One region of the Enterobacter sp. E14S genome, then DNA from elsewhere that is predicted to be linked to it. Evidence: predicted binding sites of a transcription regulator. Region 1 holds the regulator's gene; each other region holds the start of a gene.
The links. The regulator LexA, encoded in region 1, represses DNA repair genes until DNA is damaged. The targets are predictions, from matches to a motif close to TNCTGTATGTACATACAGNA.

Region 2: a site for LexA is predicted at 2,219-2,238, ahead of mutH (DNA mismatch repair endonuclease MutH). Genes of this name have one in related genera too.
Region 3: a site for LexA is predicted at 4,642-4,661, ahead of umuD (translesion error-prone DNA polymerase V autoproteolytic subunit). Genes of this name have one in related genera too.

What each region holds. Positions count from the first base shown of each region.
Region 1 covers NZ_JBVODQ010000012.1:73,019-79,236, reverse strand. Annotated here, with positions in the region: gene gntK (gluconokinase) at 1-514, shown strand, start outside; gene gntU (gluconate transporter) at 518-1,858, shown strand; gene plsB (glycerol-3-phosphate 1-O-acyltransferase PlsB) at 1,977-4,397, opposite strand; gene ACZ6J2_RS19440 (diacylglycerol kinase) at 4,552-4,920, shown strand; gene lexA (transcriptional repressor LexA) at 5,029-5,637, shown strand; gene dinF (MATE family efflux transporter DinF) at 5,701-6,218, shown strand, end outside.
Region 2 covers NZ_JBVODQ010000016.1:17,874-24,091, reverse strand. Annotated here, with positions in the region: gene ACZ6J2_RS21185 (NADP(H)-dependent aldo-keto reductase) at 1-818, opposite strand, end outside; gene ACZ6J2_RS21180 (YgdI/YgdR family lipoprotein) at 950-1,168, opposite strand; gene mutH (DNA mismatch repair endonuclease MutH) at 1,297-1,989, opposite strand; gene rppH (RNA pyrophosphohydrolase) at 2,673-3,203, shown strand; gene ptsP (phosphoenolpyruvate--protein phosphotransferase) at 3,216-5,462, shown strand; gene lgt (prolipoprotein diacylglyceryl transferase) at 5,656-6,218, shown strand, end outside.
Region 3 covers NZ_JBVODQ010000001.1:241,961-248,178, reverse strand. Annotated here, with positions in the region: gene ACZ6J2_RS01250 (NAD(P)H-dependent flavin oxidoreductase) at 1-498, shown strand, start outside; gene ACZ6J2_RS01245 (SDR family oxidoreductase) at 539-1,594, opposite strand; gene ACZ6J2_RS01240 (LysR family transcriptional regulator) at 1,692-2,579, shown strand; gene ACZ6J2_RS01235 (hypothetical protein) at 2,661-2,930, shown strand; gene umuC (translesion error-prone DNA polymerase V subunit UmuC) at 2,943-4,205, opposite strand; gene umuD (translesion error-prone DNA polymerase V autoproteolytic subunit) at 4,189-4,623, opposite strand; gene ACZ6J2_RS01220 (hypothetical protein) at 4,912-5,112, shown strand; gene ACZ6J2_RS01215 (aldo/keto reductase family oxidoreductase) at 5,158-6,024, opposite strand; gene tcp (methyl-accepting chemotaxis citrate transducer) at 6,169-6,218, shown strand, end outside.

The DNA.
Region 1 (6,218 bases):
TCACGATCACCACGTCTACGTCCTGATGGGCGTTTCCGGTAGCGGGAAATCAGCCGTAGCCAGCGAAGTGGCGCATCAACTCCAGGCTGCGTTCCTTGATGGCGACTTCCTCCATCCGCGCAGCAACATCATGAAAATGGCCTCAGGCGAGCCGCTGAACGACGACGACCGCAAACCGTGGTTGCAGGCGCTGAATGACGCCGCGTTCGCCATGCAGCGCACCAACAAAGTCTCCCTGATCGTCTGCTCTGCACTGAAAAAAACTTACCGCGACCTGCTACGCGACGGCAACCCGAACCTCTCTTTCATCTACCTGAAAGGGGATTTCGAGGTGATTGAAAGCCGCCTGAAGGCGCGTAAAGGTCACTTCTTCAAAACCCAGATGCTGGTGACGCAGTTCGAAGCGCTGCAGGAGCCGGGCGAAGATGAGAAAGACGTCTTAGTGGTTGATATCGATCAGTCACTGGAAGGTGTTGTTGCCAGCACCATCGAGGTCATTAATAAAAGGCAGTAAGTTTTGAGTACATTAACGCTAGTTTTGACAGCAGTGGGTTCCGTGTTGCTGCTGCTGTTTTTAGTGATGAAGGCGCGTATGCACGCTTTTGTCGCTTTGATGGTGGTTTCTATAGGTGCAGGTCTCTTTTCCGGTATGCCGCTCGACAAGATCGCCGCGACGATGGAAAAAGGGATGGGAGGCACGCTGGGCTTCCTGGCGATTGTGGTCGCCCTTGGCGCGATGTTTGGCAAGATTTTGCACGAGACGGGCGCGGTCGACCAGATTGCCGTCAAAATGCTGAAATCCTTCGGCCACAGCCGCGCGCACTACGCGATTGGTCTGGCTGGCCTGATTTGCGCGCTGCCGCTGTTCTTCGAAGTGGCCGTAGTGCTGCTGATAAGCGTCGCGTTCTCCATGGCGCGCCATACCGGCACTAACCTCGTGAAGCTAGTTATTCCGCTGTTTGCGGGCGTGGCGGCGGCCGCAGCGTTTCTGCTGCCTGGGCCTGCGCCGATGCTGCTGGCGTCCCAGATGCACGCTGACTTTGGCTGGATGATCCTTATTGGCCTGTGCGCGGCAATCCCGGGGATGATTATTGCCGGTCCGCTGTGGGGCAACTTCATCAGCCGTTACGTTGAGCTACACATTCCGGACGACATCACCGAGCCGCACCTGGGCGAGGGCAAAATGCCGTCCTTCGGCTTCAGCCTGTCGCTGATCCTGCTCCCTCTGGTTCTCGTGGGTCTGAAAACCATCGCCGCGCGCTTTGTGCCGGTGGGTTCCAGCGCCTACGAATGGTTCGAGTTCATCGGTCACCCGTTCACGGCGATCCTGGTGGCCTGTCTGGTGGCGATTTACGGCCTGGCGATGCGCCAGGGGATGCCAAAAGACCGGGTGATGGAGATCTGCGGTGCCGCGCTGCAGCCTGCGGGTATTATCCTGCTGGTGATCGGTGCCGGCGGCGTGTTCAAGCAGGTGCTGGTGGATTCCGGCGTGGGTCCGGCCCTGGGCGAAGCGCTGACCGGGATGGGCCTGCCGATTGCGGTAACCTGCTTCGTACTGGCCGCGGCGGTGCGTATCATCCAGGGTTCCGCAACCGTGGCGTGTTTAACCGCCGTGGGTCTGGTGATGCCGGTGATTGAACAGCTGAACTACTCCGGTGCGCAGATGGCCGCGCTGTCTATCTGTATCGCGGGCGGTTCGATTGTGGTCTCTCACGTTAACGACGCAGGCTTCTGGCTGTTCGGTAAATTTACCGGTGCCACCGAAGCGCAAACCCTGAAAACCTGGACGCTGATGGAAACCATCCTCGGTACGACGGGTGCGATTGTCGGGATGATAGCCTTTACGCTGCTGAGCTGAGGGCGGTGATTTAACAAGGCTCAAAAATAAGGCCCGGTAGCGTTAACGCTTACCGGGCCTTTCTATTATGCAGAACGCCAGGCCGGGTCAGGTGAAGCCACCACCCGGCTTTTTCACATCACTCGCCCTGCGTCGCGCTCTCAATCGTTAAACGCACGTCCGAGGTGATCAGCTCTGCCAGCATCTGGTACACCTTCAGCGTCTCTTCCGGCTCGGCATCGCCCGTATCGCTGATAAAGCCTTCGTCACGCAGCGTCAGCACCAGAGAGCTGAAGACCGCCTTGTCGAAGAATTCAGGGGCGTTAATGCCGTGCAGAACCGACAGGCGCTGTGCCAGCGTCCGGCTCTCTTTCTCCAGCGTACCGCGGTTGATAGACGGGTTCGCACTCAGCAGCCAGAACGTAATGGCGTAGCGCTGCAGCGTTTCGCGCGCACCGGCCGCAAGCAGTTGCAGGGTTCGGGAACGCGACGGATTGATGTGCAGCTCGTCATTTGAGACGGTGATCAGCCCCTGACGACGCAGCTCTTCCGTCAGTTTGTCCAGTTCGCCCGCCAGCTCGTCCTTGCTCCAGCGCAGGAACAGCTCCGCTTTCAGCATCGGATAGAGCGTCTCAACGTGACGCAATAGCTCCTGACGCGAAATACGGCGATGCTGGGTGATGATAGCCGCCATAAGCGACGGCAGCATCAGCATATGGGTGATGTTGTTGCGGTAGTAGGTCATCAGCACTGCCTGCTCGCGCGGCAGAATGATGATGTCGCCGATCGTGTCCTTTTCGACTTCAAACTTGTTCATCTGCAGCGCGTGATCGATAAGCTCACTGGCGGTAGCAGAAGGCACGGTTGAATCAACGGAATACGGCACGTTGCGCATCATGTCCAGATAGCAATCCAGCTGCTCCGTGAGCTGTTCGCGGGTCAGCGAGCGCTGACGCGAAGCCAGAAGCGCCGTACAGCACAGGTTCATGGCGTTAGCCGCACCGGCGTTGTTAATACGCACCATCAGCTCGGACGCGATGCCGTTGACCGTTGGCGTCAGCCAGGCCGGACGAATCGCTTCGATAGGATCGATGGACTCGCGCCACTCGGGAACGTGATGGTTCAGATACGTCATTAGCGGCATCGGTTCGCCGAAGTTCACGTAGCCCTGACCGAGATTGCGTAGCTTGCTCAAACCGCGCAGCATCTGCGGCAGGCTCTCTTTCTCTTTGGTCGCACCGCGCAGCTCTTTGGCGTACGTGCCCACTTCCATCACGTGCTCATAGCCAATGTAGATTGGCACCAGCGTGATTGGACGGGTTCCTCCGCGCAGCATCGCCTGAATGGTCATCGACAGCGTGCCGGTCTTCGGATCGAGCAGACGTCCGGTACGGGAACGACCGCCCTCCACGAAGTATTCAACGGAATAGCCGCGGCTGAACAGCTCGCCCAGATATTCGCGGAACACGGTGGAGTAGAGCTTATTGCCCTTGAAAGTACGACGGATAAAGAACGCGCCCAGGCGGCGGAAAATCGGACCTGCTGGCCAGAAATTCAGGTTGATACCGGCAGCAATGTGCGGCGGTACCAGACCCTGGTGATAGAGCACGTAGGAAAGAAGCAGGTAGTCCATGTGGCTGCGGTGGCAGGGAACATAGACAATCTCATGGCCATCATGCGCCAGCTGACGCACACGTTCGGCATTATGAACGTTGATGCCCTGATACAGGCGGTTCCAGGTAAAGCCGAGAATACGATCGGACAGGCGAATCATCTCGTAAGAGAAGTTCGCTGCAATCTCTTCCATCAGCGCAATGGCGTTCTGCTGGGCTTTCTCATGCGAGATTTTCTTGCTGCGCGCTTCGTCTTCAACGGCGCGGGCAATCGCTTTGGAGGCCAACAGCTTGTTGAACAGATCCTGACGCGCCGGGAGACGCGGCCCTACGGCAGCCAGGCGCTGGCGGGCGAAGTGCATACGCGCCACGCGCGCCAGTTTTTGCGCGATGATCTTGTCGGTGCCGTGCTCGTCCGCCATTCGACGCAGCGAAACGGAAGGGGAGAAACGCACAAAGCTGTCGCGTCCCAGCCAGGAGACCGCGAAGAACTTCTGGATGCCGTTAAGCATGCGCAGCGGCGGGTTCTCTTCACCTTTTTCACGGCCCGGACGACGACCAAACATCACCGATACCGGCACCATCTGCACATCCAGATCGGGGTTGCTGCGGTGCAGGTCGAGATAGTCGTGGAACAGCTTGATGGACTCTTCTTTTGGCGTGTAGTAGGTAAACACGCGCGGTCCACCGTGAATGAACACGTAGCGCGGCAGCAGCGTACCGTCAACTTCAAGCGGTTCAAGCGGGTCCGGTAAGTCATGCGCCAGACACTGGGCGCGAAGCGTCAGTAAGTCTGCCTTCGAGTTATAAGGCAAAACGTACATAATAGGACGCGACGTATCGAGCCCTAATTCCAGCGCGGGTTCTGCTGGGATAGACTTGCTTTTTACCAGGATGCTTAATGGTAAATTAAGTAATTTGTAGTAAATTCGTGGCCAGCCGGACATAAACGATGTAAAGCCTCTGGTTAATAATGCAATTGCGGCGCAAGGATAACAGAAAGCGCGCAAAATTTCTGTTGTTACCCGTCATACTTCAGGCTGTAGCGAAACGCGCTACAGTTCCTGTTACTGACGCTTTTTTTCATAAAAGGTTCTTTTAATGGCCAATAATACCACTGGGTTAACGCGTATCATCAAAGCCGCCGGCTATTCATGGAAAGGTTTCCGTGCCGCGTGGATCAACGAAGCCGCCTTTCGCCAGGAGGGCGTCGCCGCTATCATCGCGGTGATCATCGCCTGTTTCCTTGATGTTGATGCTATTACCCGCGTACTTCTTATCGGTTCCGTGCTTCTGGTGATGATAGTGGAAATTCTTAATAGCGCTATTGAGGCCGTTGTTGATCGCATTGGTTCAGATTTCCACGAGCTTTCTGGCCGCGCAAAAGACATGGGCTCTGCTGCCGTGTTGCTGGCGATTATCACTGCTGTTATCACCTGGGTCACCCTGCTTTGGTCACATTTCCGATGAGCCTCGAGGAATAATTAAGTCCCTGGTTTTTTGTGCAGTTTTTGGTTCCAAAATCGCCTTTGACTGTATATACTCACAGCATAACTGTATATACACCCAGGGGGCGGAATGAAAGCGTTAACGACCAGGCAGCAAGAGGTGTTTGATCTCATCCGGGATCATATCGGCCAGACGGGTATGCCACCCACGCGTGCGGAAATCGCGCAGCGTCTGGGCTTCCGTTCTCCGAATGCTGCCGAAGAACACCTGAAAGCGCTGGCGCGTAAAGGCGTGATTGAGATTGTTTCAGGCGCGTCACGCGGTATCCGCCTGTTGGTGGAAGAAGAGACGGGCATTCCGCTGATAGGCCGTGTTGCTGCCGGTGAGCCTTTACTGGCACAGCAGCATATTGAAGGCCATTACCAGGTCGATCCTGGCATGTTCAAACCGAGTGCTGATTTCCTGCTGCGCGTTAGTGGTATGTCGATGAAAGACATCGGTATTCTTGATGGCGATCTACTTGCGGTGCACAAAACGCAGGATGTGCGTAACGGCCAGGTAGTTGTCGCGCGCATTGATGATGAAGTTACCGTCAAGCGTCTGAAAAAACAGGGTAACACCGTTCAGCTGCTGCCTGAAAACAACGAGTTCTCTCCGATTGTGGTCGATCTCCGCGAACACAACTTCTCTATCGAAGGACTGGCGGTTGGGGTCATTCGCAACGGTGAATGGCTGTAATCTCTTGCTGACAGGCTATGGCGCCGCTGTAGCCTGCTTCATTCTCGACTCCCGGTATTTTTCATGTCACTGCTGACGGCATCCGATAAGGCATTGTGGCGTCTTGCTCTGCCGATGATTTTCTCCAATATCACCGTTCCCTTGCTGGGTCTGGTCGATACTGCCGTTATTGGTCACCTTGATTCACCTGTTTATCTTGGCGGCGTGGCGATTGGCGCGACGGCAACCAGCTTCCTGTTTATGCTGCTGCTCTTTTTGCGCATGAGCACCACCGGGCTCACGGCACAGGCTTATGGTGCTAAAGATCCGCGGCGTCTGGCGCGCGCGCTGGTCCAGCCGCTGATCCTTGCGCTTGGCGCGGGGGCGTTAATCGTTTTATTACGTGCGCCTCTTATCGACCTTGCGCTCCACGTTGTCGGTGGCAGCGAGGCGGTACTGGCGCAGGCGCGACGTTTCCTTGAAATTCGCTGGCTCAGCGCACCCGCCTCGCTGGCAAATCTGGTTCTGCTGGGGTGGCTACTGGGCGTTCAGTACGCCCGCGCGCCCGTGATTTTGCTGGTGGTGGGTAATCTGCTCAACAT
Region 2 (6,218 bases), on a different contig from region 1:
GCTTTCTGCGTCTGCTCGCCGCTGTAGCGGGTAAAGCGGCTAAAGAGGGTATTTCTCGCCCCGGCCGGTTTCGCGCCGTTCAGGTATTTCCCCGTCAGCGTGCCAAAGCCGAGACAGGAATAGGCGAGCAGTTCCACTTCTTCATATTGCGTCACTTCGGCCAGACCCACTTCATAGCTACGGTTAAGCAGGCTGTACGGGTTCTGAATGGTAACGATACGCGGCAAATCGTGTTTATCCGCCAGGTGCAGATAGCGCATTACGCCAAAGGCCGTTTCGTTAGAGACTCCAATGTAGCGGATTTTTCCCGCGCGCTGGCACTCGGTCAGCGCTTCCAGCGTTTCCAGCAGCGTTACGGCGGGGGCGCTCTCATTCCAGCTGTAGCCGAGCTTACCAAAGCAGTTGGTTGGACGCTGCGGCCAGTGCACCTGATACAGGTCGAGATAGTCGGTTTGCAGGCGCTTCAGGCTGGCGTCCAGTGCGGCGCGGATATTCTTGCGATCGAGGATCTGATTCGGGCGGATCCCGGTATCGTTGTTGCGCGCAGGACCACTGACTTTTGAGGCAATCACCAGCTTTTCACGGTTGCCGCGTTTTGCCAGCCAGTTACCGACGTAGGTTTCGGTAAGTCCCTGCGTTTCCGGACGTGGCGGAACAGGGTACATCTCTGCGACATCAATCAGGTTAATCCCCTGGCTGACGGCGTAATCGAGTTGTGCATGGGCATCGGCTTCGCTGTTTTGTTCACCAAATGTCATCGTGCCCAACCCCAGTTGGCTTATTTCCAGAGCGCTGTGGGGGATACGGTGATAATGCATAGCCGGCTTCCTCAGTAGACTTATAGACCGCGTCAGGGCGTGCCCGACAAAGGAATATAAACATGGCAGAGGGGAAGCAAAAGGGGAAGAAAAAAATCAAAAAGGCCAGTAAGCGACTGACCTTTATCTGTTTATCGCTCGATAATTTGCGATACTTCGTCGCGATTGATCTGCATTTTATTGCCTTCCTGGTCGCGGTAGCTGACCAGACCGGTATCATCGTCGACTTCGGGTTTGCCGTCGGTCAGGATCATTCGACCATCTTTTGTCGCCATGACGTAATCGCTGCTACAGCCCGATACGGCAAACGCTAAACCGACTGCTGAAACTAACACTGCCCATTTTTTCATCGTTATCGTCCTCATCTGGCGCGTATCAAATCATAATCTAGTATTAACCCGATATGGCGACTTGAGGAAGCGGTAAAATCTTAAAAAGCAGTCGATTATGTTTGAGAGCTCGCAAAATAAGTAAAAAACTATGTTTTTAACAGGAAATGACGGGCAAGGAGTGCGCCGGTGAAATTCTTTTTGAGATAAAAACCGCGCGGTAACGTCAGTATCGGCTCACCCTTCGCGCCGATTGCCTCGGTAAGCGCTTTGCTGTTGGCCGCTTTCGGGCGCAATTGTAAAACTTCTCCGTGTCGGGCGGTGATGCGCTCTACCTGCCCAAGCACAATCATGTCCATCAGCTCCTCCCAGTCCAGACGCAGCTGTTGCTCCTCATCGTCGTTCGGGCTCCAGAGCAGCGGCGCGCCAACGCGACGGTCAGCCAGGGGGATCTGACGTTCACCTTCGACCGGTACCCACAACACGCGCTTCAGCTTGTGGCGAACGTGGCTGGTTTCCCACGTCACGCCGGTGTTGCCGGTTAGTGGCGCAACGCAGACGAAGGTGGTCTCAAGAGGCTTGCCCTGGCTGTCTATCGGGATGGTTTTTAACTCCACGCCAAGCGCTGCAAAATCCTGCTCGGGTTTGCTCCCTGCGCTGGCACCCAGCCACAGCTCAAGCAGCATGCCGATCCAGCCTTTATCCCGTTTCAGATCCTTCGGGATCTGAAGCCCTGCCATTGCCGCCAGCTCGCCAAGCGAAAAGCCTGCAAGACGCTGTGCCTGCTGTAGCAACTGGCCCTCGCTGGACGGCGGCGAGAGCAAGGGTGTAAGCGGATGCATGAAGGTAACCTTTTGATTAAAAAATAAACGAAGAAATTCTCCCCTGTGGATAGAGTTTAACTATTTCTGTACCAATATTCCATGTCTATGATTTATAGGTTTTTTTATTGGTTTGAAATCGTTTCACCAGACTCAAAAAACCGGTTGTTCAAATCTGGTCACTGACAATGAACAGGATCTTACACCATGTTATCCACAGAAAAATGGGATAACTGGGCATAACCCTGACTACTGTTTCAATTTACAGCCTTGACGTGCGATGAAAATCGAATTTTCAAACAAATTTTGACTAACTTATTGGCACAATCTGTGGATAAAACCGACGCTGTTCGATCTTTCATCAGCACGACGATCCCTGATGTGACGATCGTCACGATATTCTGTTTTATGCTCATGAAAATACATTTAACTGTATGAAAATAATTGCATTATTTAATTCAGGTGAAAAGGGGGAAACTGCATCGTTTGAGGTTGTTCATCGGTAATCAGACACTTCTTCACAACTATATCCACAGAAAAGGTGAATAAAATTCCCTTCACTGCCTCTCATCTGTTTATAACTCAGCATTTATTTGTGAGTTATTCAAATGTTATTAGGTTGCAGCCCTGTAAGAGAGTGGTTTACCGCCTCCCTGTAGTGTGAAACAATCATTCATATATAAGGTTTAGTTTGGGGTAGTCCGGTGATTGATGACGATGGCTACCGCCCGAACGTAGGAATAGTAATTTGTAATCGTCAGGGTCAGGTAATGTGGGCCCGGCGATATGGTCAGCACTCCTGGCAGTTCCCTCAAGGCGGGATCAATCCGGGAGAGTCCCCAGAACAAGCGATGTACCGGGAGCTTTTTGAAGAGGTCGGTTTAAGCCGTAAAGATGTTCGCATCCTGGCTTCGACCCGCAACTGGTTGCGTTACAAGTTACCGAAACGTTTGGTGCGTTGGGACACAAAGCCGGTTTGTATCGGCCAGAAACAGAAGTGGTTTCTGTTGCAGTTGGTGGGCAACGATTCAGACATCAATATGCAAACCAGCAGTACGCCGGAGTTCGATGGCTGGCGCTGGGTGAGCTATTGGTATCCTGTTCGTCAGGTCGTGTCATTTAAACGCGATGTTTACCGTAGGGTGATGAAAGAGTTTGCAAGTGTGGTAATGCAGCTTCAGGAGATCCCGCCTAAGCCGCAAAGCGCACCTGCCTGGCGACGTAAAAGAGGTTAAGCTACGCAAATCATGCTCACCCGCTTGCGAGAAATAGTCGAGAAGGTGGCCAGTGCTCCGCGTCTGAACGAGGCGCTGAATATTCTGGTCACTGACATCTGTCTTGCGATGGAGACCGAGGTCTGTTCGGTGTATCTGGCCGACCACGATCGGCGCTGCTATTACCTGATGGCGACCCGTGGTTTGAAAAAACCACGTGGACGCACCGTCACGCTCGCATTTGATGAAGGTATCGTGGGCCTGGTTGGGCGGCTGGCTGAACCCATCAACCTTGCTGACGCGCAAAAACACCCCAGCTTTAAATACATCCCTTCCGTAAAAGAAGAGCGCTTCCGCGCTTTCCTTGGCGTGCCGATTATCCAGCGTCGCCAGCTGCTCGGCGTGCTGGTCGTCCAGCAGCGCGAGCTACGTCAGTACGATGAAAGCGAAGAGTCTTTCCTCGTCACGCTGGCCACGCAGATGGCGGCGATCCTCTCCCAGTCCCAGCTTGCCGCGCTCTTTGGTCAATATCGCCATACGCGCATTCGTGCCCTTCCGGCATCGCCAGGCGTAGCAATTGCGGAAGGCTGGATGGACGCCACGCTGCCGTTAATGGAGCAGGTTTACGAAGCCTCTACGCTTGATGAAGCGCTTGAGCGCGAGCGTCTTACCGCCGCGCTGGAAGAGGCGGCGAATGAATTTCGTCGTTACAGCAAGCGCTTTGCCGCAGGCGCACAGAAAGAGACGGCGGCCATTTTCGACCTCTATTCTCACCTGCTCTCCGACGCGCGTCTGCGTCGTGAGCTGTTTGCGGAAGTGGATAAAGGCTCGGTCGCAGAGTGGGCGGTTAAGAAGGTCATCGAAAAATTTGCCGATCAATTTGCGGCACTGACCGACGGTTACCTGAAAGAACGGGCTGGCGATCTCCGCGCCCTGGGACAGCGTCTGCTGTTCCATCTCGATGACACCATTCAGGGGCCGAATGCCTGGCCAAAACGGTTTGTTCTGGTCGCCGATGAGCTCTCGGCAACGACGCTGGCTGAACTGCCTCAGGACAGGCTGGCCGGTGTGGTGGTGCGCGATGGCGCAGCCAACTCGCATGCCGCCATTATGGTGCGCGCGCTGGGTATTCCAACCGTTATGGGCGCGGATATCCAGCCGTCGGTACTGCACCGCCGTACGCTGGTAGTGGACGGCTATCGCGGTGAGCTGCTGGTCGATCCTGAGCCGGTTCTGCTCCAGGAATACCAGCGTCTTATCAGCGAAGAGAATGAATTAAGCAAGCTGGCGGAAGATGACGTTAACCTGCCCGCACAGCTTAAGAGCGGAGAGCGGATCAAAGTCATGCTCAACGCCGGTTTAAGCCCTGAGCATGAAGAAAAGCTTGGCAGCCGCATCGACGGTATTGGCCTGTACCGTACTGAAATCCCGTTCATGCTGCAGAGCGGTTTCCCCTCCGAAGAGGAACAGGTGGCGCAGTATCAGGGGATGCTGCAGATGTTTAACGACAAACCTGTCACCCTGCGAACCCTCGATGTCGGCGCGGATAAACAGCTGCCCTATATGCCGATCAGCGAAGAAAACCCGTGCCTGGGCTGGCGTGGGATCCGCATTACGCTCGATCAGCCGGAGATCTTCTTGATCCAGGTGCGTGCAATGCTGCGCGCCAACGCGGCGACGGGCAATCTCAGCATCTTACTCCCGATGGTCACCAGCATTGATGAGATCGACGAGTCCCGGCGACTGATCGAACGTGCCGGCCGTGAAGTGGAAGAGATGATCGGCTATGCGATCCCGAAACCGCGGATCGGGGTGATGCTTGAAGTGCCGTCTATGGTCTTTATGCTGCCGCAGCTGGCAAACCGTGTTGATTTTATCTCTGTCGGCACGAACGACCTGACACAATATATTCTGGCCGTCGATCGTAACAATACGCGTGTCGCCAGTATCTACGACAGCCTGCACCCGGCGATCATTCGCGCGTTAGCGATGATTGCCCGTGAAGCGGAACAGTACGGCATTGATTTACGCCTGTGCGGTGAAATGGCCGGGGATTCAATGTGCGTTGCGATCCTGATTGGTCTGGGGTACCGCCATCTGTCGATGAACGGTCGCGCTGTCGCCCGCGTGAAGTACCTGCTGCGACATATCGATATCAACGATGCCCGCGAGCTGGCTGAACGCAGCCTTGACGCGCAGCTGGCCGCTGAGGTTCGTCATCAGGTCGCAGCGTTTATGGAACGACGCGGTATGGGCGGCCTGATCCGCGGCGGCCGCTAATCATCTTTCTGCCTCTCCCTCCGGGAGAGGGCTCCAGCGCGCATAAAACCCTATACACATCTTTTACATCTCTGGCGCATCCTCCGCGCCCGCCTTGTGCTATGATTCGCAACTTTGGAGCCTCTGCTTACGGCAGAATCGCATTTCTACCGCTGTCCACTTTCAGCGGAATAACAACATCTTGTGGTGACAGATGAACAGTGGTTATCTGCATTTTCCGGAATTTGATCCGGTCATTTTCTCAGTAGGACCTGTTTCGCTTCACTGGTACGGTCTGATGTACCTGGTGGGCTTCATTTTTGCCATGTGGCTCGCTGGCCGTCGCGCCAGTCGTCCGGGCAGCGGCTGGACTAAAAACGAAGTTGAAAACCTGCTCTATGCGGGCTTCCTCGGCGTGTTCCTCGGTGGCCGTATTGGGTATGTGCTGTTCTATAACTTCCCGGTATTCCTGAATGACCCTCTCTATCTGTTCCGCGTCTGGGATGGCGGCATGTCCTTCCACGGCGGCCTGATTGGGGTGATCCTGGTGATGGTGATTTTTGCCAAACGCACCAAACGCAACTTCTTCCAGGTTTCAGATTTTATCGCACCGCTGATCCCGTTTGGTCTCGGCGCTGGCCGTCTGGGTAACTTTATCAACGGTGAGCTGTGGGGCCGCGTCGACCCGAGCGTGCCGTACACGATGCTCTTCCCGGGCTCCCGCGCAGAGGATATCGCGCTGCTGCCATCACACCCGGAGTGGCAGTCCATTTTTGA
Region 3 (6,218 bases), on a different contig from region 1:
GATGAGGGTGGGACGTTACCCGCAACGGTGCTTGGCACCTTTTCCATCGTGCCGCTGATTGCCGATGCCGTGAAGTACATTCCGGTGATGGCCGCGGGCGGCATTACCGATAACCGCACCGCCAGAGCGGCCCATGCATTGGGTGCGGAAGGCGTGTTTGCCGGTTCGGTGTTTATCAGCACGGAAGAAAGCCGCGTGCCGCAGGGCGTCAAAGAGAAAATCGTTGCCGCCAACGGCCTCGATTTGCTGCTTTTCCGCACCGTGCCCCATTACTACCGCGCGCTTCCCGGCAAGCTGGCGGAAAAACTGGCGGCGATGGATAAAGCAGGCGCAAGCAACGACGCGCTGGGCAAGGCGATGGGAGGATTACGGGGCCTGCGCCTGGGCATGCTTGAAGATAATACCGATGAAGGCTATATCGCGCTCGGCACGGGGATTGGGAACATCCGCAGCGTGAAAAGCGTGGCCGAAGTTGTGAATGCGTTAACGGTTGAGTAAGCACCCGGCGTCCTGGCCTGCACCAGGACGCCCAGGCTCATCAGGGAATAATCCGCGCGTCTCTCAGCCGCGCGAACAGGCTGAAAAACATCTCATCGGTCGCCTGCATTTGCGTGAAGCCCGACCGCCGGAGTTTGCTCCCGTCACCAAACATGTCGTAATCCCAGCTAAAGACAAAATCGGCAAACCGCCCGTCGCTCAGCTGCAGAATATCCGCTTCCGCCAGCCCCTCTTCGGCAAGCTCGCGCCATACGCCGCGATAGCCGTTAAACAGCTGATGAAATGACAGCCTCACCGGCGGCGCAGAGTCCAGTTCAAACCAGCGTGCAATGCGCGGCCACAGCTCGCTCCAGCGCCAGATATCGCCATTGTTTACGTTGAACGCCTGATTCTGTGCCGCAGGTGACTCGGCGGCCCACACCGTGGCCTCGGCCAGCAGCCCGGCGTCGGTATGGTCAACGATGCTGTGCCAGGCCTGTTCCGAACCGGGAAAACGCAGCGGTAACCCCAGCGCCCTGCACAGGGAGGCGTACAGGGCGATGCTGAGCGCAAGGTTCATGGCATTACCCGGTACCGCGCTCCCCACCACGCCAGGCCTGATGGCATTCCAGTGCCAGCGTTTCCCCCGCTGAAACTGGCTGAGCCACGCGAGCTGCGCGGCGTTAAATTCGGCACCCGGTACGCCGGGATCGCTTTCCCGCGCCGGGGTTTTAAACGGTCCCAGATGCGCACCATAGACTTTGTACCCCTGCATCAGGCTTACCGTCTGCAAAGGCGCCGTTTTTTCGAGGGTGCTGACCAGATTACGCAGCATGGTGACGTTTGGCTCAACCATGTCCGTCCAGTTCGCCGCATTCGCCCAGGCGCTGTAAAAGATGTGGGTGACACCGTTCAGGTCGTGCAGCGCCCGCGCGGTGTCCTGCGCGTCCAGTAAATCGACGTTCACCACGGGAATGCCGTCCGGATGGGTTACCTCGCGGCGACTGAGGCCGATAACCTCCCACTGATGGTGCAGGAGCGTGTTGACCAGCTGTCTGCCGACAATGCCGCTGGCGCCCGCGACCAGGGCGACGTTGTGTTGCTGCATCTTATTCATGGCGTTTCTCCGGAAAGGGTGACAGACGCAGTGTGATCTATTATTTTTTCTGGAGATATCCCCTGAAACCGATGGCACTTATAAGCAGAATCATTAAATGAATAATAAGCTCACCGCCATTTCTACCTTTCTACGCGTCGCTGAAGCGGGCTCGTTTTCAGCGGCCGCCCGTCAGACCGGCATTAAGCAGTCCGCTGTCAGTCAACATATCGCGGCGCTTGAGGATGAGCTTGGCGTGGTGCTGCTGCACCGTACGACGCGTACGATGAAGCTGACCGAACAGGGTGAACGTTACCGGCGAGATATGCAGCTTGTGCTGGACGCTATGGGGGAAGCGGAAAGGCGTTTACATCCTGCCGATCATCGCGTTCAGGGACGCGTCCACGTCCAGCTACCGAGCGGCCTGGGGCAGATCATTTTGCCGCATCTGCTGGCGCTACAGCGCCTGCATCCCGAACTGCAGCTGATGATTTCCCTGGATGACCGCCTTGCCGACCTGGTGACGGAGGGCGTGGATGTCGCGATACGGCTGGGCAGTGAGCCTCCGCAGGCGCACGCGGCTCGCGTGCTGGCGCGTATTGAAGCCGCGCTTTTTGCCGCTCCCGGTTTTCAGGCGGTACACGCCGTCAGCGAGCTGACCACGCTGCCACACGTACGGTTCAGCGGTATTCCCCTGGATGCCCCCCTGCGCCTGATTGCCGACGAGGAAACGGTCGAGATCAACGTGCATACCGTTTTCCGTGCCAACACCAGCGACGCGCTGCTGCAGGCGCTGGAATCCGGCATCGGTATCGGCGGCATGCAGCGACCGCTCGTGGCCAGGGCGCTGCAGGCGGGCACGCTGGTACCGGTGCTGCCCGACTGGCGGTTACCCGATCGCTTCCTCTATGCCATCTATCCTGACGCCCGCTTTATTCCGCAGCGCGTCAGAAAGGTCGTCAGCGTGATCGAGCAGTTACTGCCTGAAATACTCAAGAAAAACTGATTGTTCCCCCGGAAATCACGTGCATTTTTTAACCGCCAGGAATAGAGTGTTTTTACCGTATCCCCTCTTTCTGGAGCACGTATGCCGGATTACCGTTTTTTCCAAAAAGGCCCGAACCTGATTGCGATCGAGAGCGCAAACACCGATGCGGCCGCTCAGCTCATCGCTCAGGGGTTTGAAAAACAGTTTGAGGAGATTGGCGCCGCGGATGAAAAAGAGGCGCTTACCCGCCTTGCCGATATCCGTAAAAATAACGAGATCGATCGCCATAACTTCCTGGCCGGTGCGGGCGAAATGCCGCTGATCGGCGCGCTGGCGGCTGCGGCAACCTGGTTGGTGCAAAAGAAATAACGCAACCATCCTCTACTTCGCCACCGGCAAATCGGCGTACCGCGTCGTATAGGCCGGTGACAGCATCTCACGCTTCATCGCCCAGGATTTCTCGATACCCTGCCCGGCGAACCATATCTTCCCTTTACCGGAATGATTTACGCTGTCCATCATCTCCATCAGCGCCGCGCTGTTGGCGCGCAGACGATTATCGTCAAACAAATTAAGCTGGGCGACGCCGCTGCTGAAAAAGTCCGCCAGCATGACCCCGGCTTTCATATAGCGATAGCCGTCGAGCCATATGCGCCCCAGCGCCTCCGTGGCGGCGCGGATGATATCGCGCGAGTCATTGGTGGGCGTCATCAGGGTGACAGAAGCCTGATTGCCGTAATAAATTTCGTTATCCGCGTGCGGGCTGGTGCGCACAAATACGCTGATAAAACGACAGTATTGATGCTCGCCGCGCAGTTTTTCCGCAGCACGTTCCGCATAGGCGCAAATGGCCTGGTGCATCTCTTCATATTGGGTAATACGGTGTCCAAACGAACGGCTACAGATGATTTGCTGCTTAGTGGGGGTGAACTCCTCCAGATCAAGACAGGGCTCACCGCGCAGCTCGCGGGCCGTACGTTCCAGTACCACGTTGAAATGTTTGCGGATGACCCAGGACGACGCTTCCGCCAGCTCCAGCGCCGTGGTGATCCCCATAGCGTTGAGCTTTTTCGTGATGCGCCGCCCTACTCCCCACACCTCCTCTACCGGAACCTTTTCCAGCAGCTTACGCTGCCGCTCGCGGCCTGAGAGATCGACCACGCCGCCAGTGCCGGACCACCGTTTCGCCGCATAGTTGGCCAGCTTCGCCAGCGTTTTGGTCGGAGCAATACCGACGCCAACGGTTAGGCCCGTATTTTTAAAGACCTCTGTGCGCATCTGGTGACCGAACGCTTCCAGCGACAGGCAGTGGCTGACCCCTGAAACGTTCACGAACGCCTCATCAATGGAGTAAATCTCGATTGCCGGGGCGAGATCGGTCAGCGTCTGCATGACCCGACTGCTGAGATCGGCATACAGCGCATAGTTCGAGCTAAAGACGTAAACTTTTGACGGGTATAGCTTTTCTTTGAATTTAAAATACGGCTCACCCATTTTTATGCCGAACTGCTTTGCCTCCCGCGACAGCGAAATAATGCAGCCGTCGTTATTAGACACCACCACAATGGGTTTCCCCTGCAGATCGGGGCGGAAGACCCGCTCGCAGGAGGCGTAAAAGCTATTTACATCAACCAGCGCGAACATGTTTATGCGTTTTGAGCGTGTGGGTGACGACGCCGAAGATCTGCAGCTCCTCTTCAGACTGAAAGGTAATTGGCTGATAGCGGGCATTATGCGGCAGAAGTCTCAGAACCGGGCGGGTCTGTAGCTCTTTCACCGTAAACTCACCGGCGACCGACGCCACGACGATATCCCCGTGTTCGGCATTTAACGAACGATCGACCACCAGCAGATCGCCGTCGCCGATCCCCGCCCCAATCATGGAGTCTCCACTCACCTTGATAAAATAGGTCGCACTGGGGTGTCTTACTGCCAGTCGGTTAAGATCGAGCCGATCCTCCACATAATCCTGCGCCGGGCTGGGAAAACCACAGGCAACGCGTTCTAAATACAAAGGTAATTCAATGTCTTGTTTTGGGTGATAAGAAAAGAGAGTGTCCATAATGCCTTTCTCGCCAGATGCTGTATATAAATACAGTATTACGGATTATGGACAAGGATCAAGGTCATTTCCAAAGGCGAACCCAAACGCGTTGAAGTTTGAGCGGTTTTAATTTAGCAACGTTGCCCGCCGTTAACAGGCCTGACAGCAAAAGTCATATAAAAGTCATCTAGTTTATGACTTATAAAAAAATAACATCACTATGCAATAACTACACATTGACTTTTGAATCAGATAAAAGCATATTTTACCGAGCGAATTAACAAGACTTACTGGAGAATATTTTCAATGCCAGCCCGTGACTATCCAGACAAGCGTGTTGCACGCGGTCTGGCAAAGGAGGCCGATCTCAGGATGTTGAGCGCCCGCATCGATCCCGATCTGATGGAGTACATCAGAACCACCGCCTTTGAGACGCGTAAGAGCAAGCAGGAGATTGTGGCGGAAGCGTTAGCGCTGCACAGGCAGAAAAGTCAGACAGGAGCCTAAGCGCGCAAAGCCGGAAGCACCCTCCAGGCTTTGCGCGTGTTACCTTTAATCCCTCAGCGAATTCAGCGTTTCCAGTGCTTCAGGCGGCAACCGCAGCTCCCCCGCCGCGAGGTTTTGCCGTAAATGCGCCACGGAAGATGTGCCTGGGATCAGCAGAATATTCGGGGAACGCTGCAGCAGCCATGCCAGCGCAACCTGCATTGGCGTGGCGCCCAGTGAATCCGCGACGGTCTTCAGCCCGGAAGATTGCAGTGGCGTAAAGCCTCCCAATGGGAAGAACGGCACATACGCGATCCCCTGCTGCGCCAGCAGATCCACCAGCGCGTCGTCACCCCGGTTCACAATGTTGTACATGTTCTGCACGCACACCACCGGGACCATCTTCTGTGCTTCCGCAACCTGGGTGGCCGTGACGTTGCTCAGGCCAATATGACGCACCAGACCCTGCTGCTGTAATTCGGCCAGGGTGGAGAGCGGTTCAGCAATCGACCCTTCCGCCGGCCCGTGCGCGCTAAACATGATCCGCAGATTCACCACGTCCAGCACGTCCAGCTGCAGATTACGCAGGTTGTCATGCACCGCCTGAGTCAGTTCCTGCGCGGAAAAGGCCGGCAGCCAGGCACCTTTGTCGTTGCGACGGGCGCCAATCTTGGTGACAAGCGTCAGATCGTCCCGGTAAGGGTGAAGCGCCTCGCGGATCAGCTGGTTAGTGACATGGGGACCATAAAAATCACTGGTATCAATGTGGTTCACCCCCGCCGCCACCGCTTCGCGCAGCACGTCCAGCGCGGCCTGCTTATCCTTCGGTGGACCAAAGACGCCCGGCCCGGCGAGCTGCATCGCACCGTAGCCCAGTCGTTTTACCGTTCGCGTCCCGAGCGCGTACGTCCCGCTTTTATCAATGCTGCTCATGTTAACCTTCCTCATAAAAATGATCCGGATTTACAACAGGTTCCTCACCGGAGCCCTTAGTTAAGCGCGAGTTAAATTAAAGTTTAAATTCTATACGACGATAGTATTGGTGTACCTCTGCATCCTTTCTAACGGACGACCGCTATGCTGAAAAATTTGCACGTGATTACCGGTATTATCTTTGCCCTCACCAT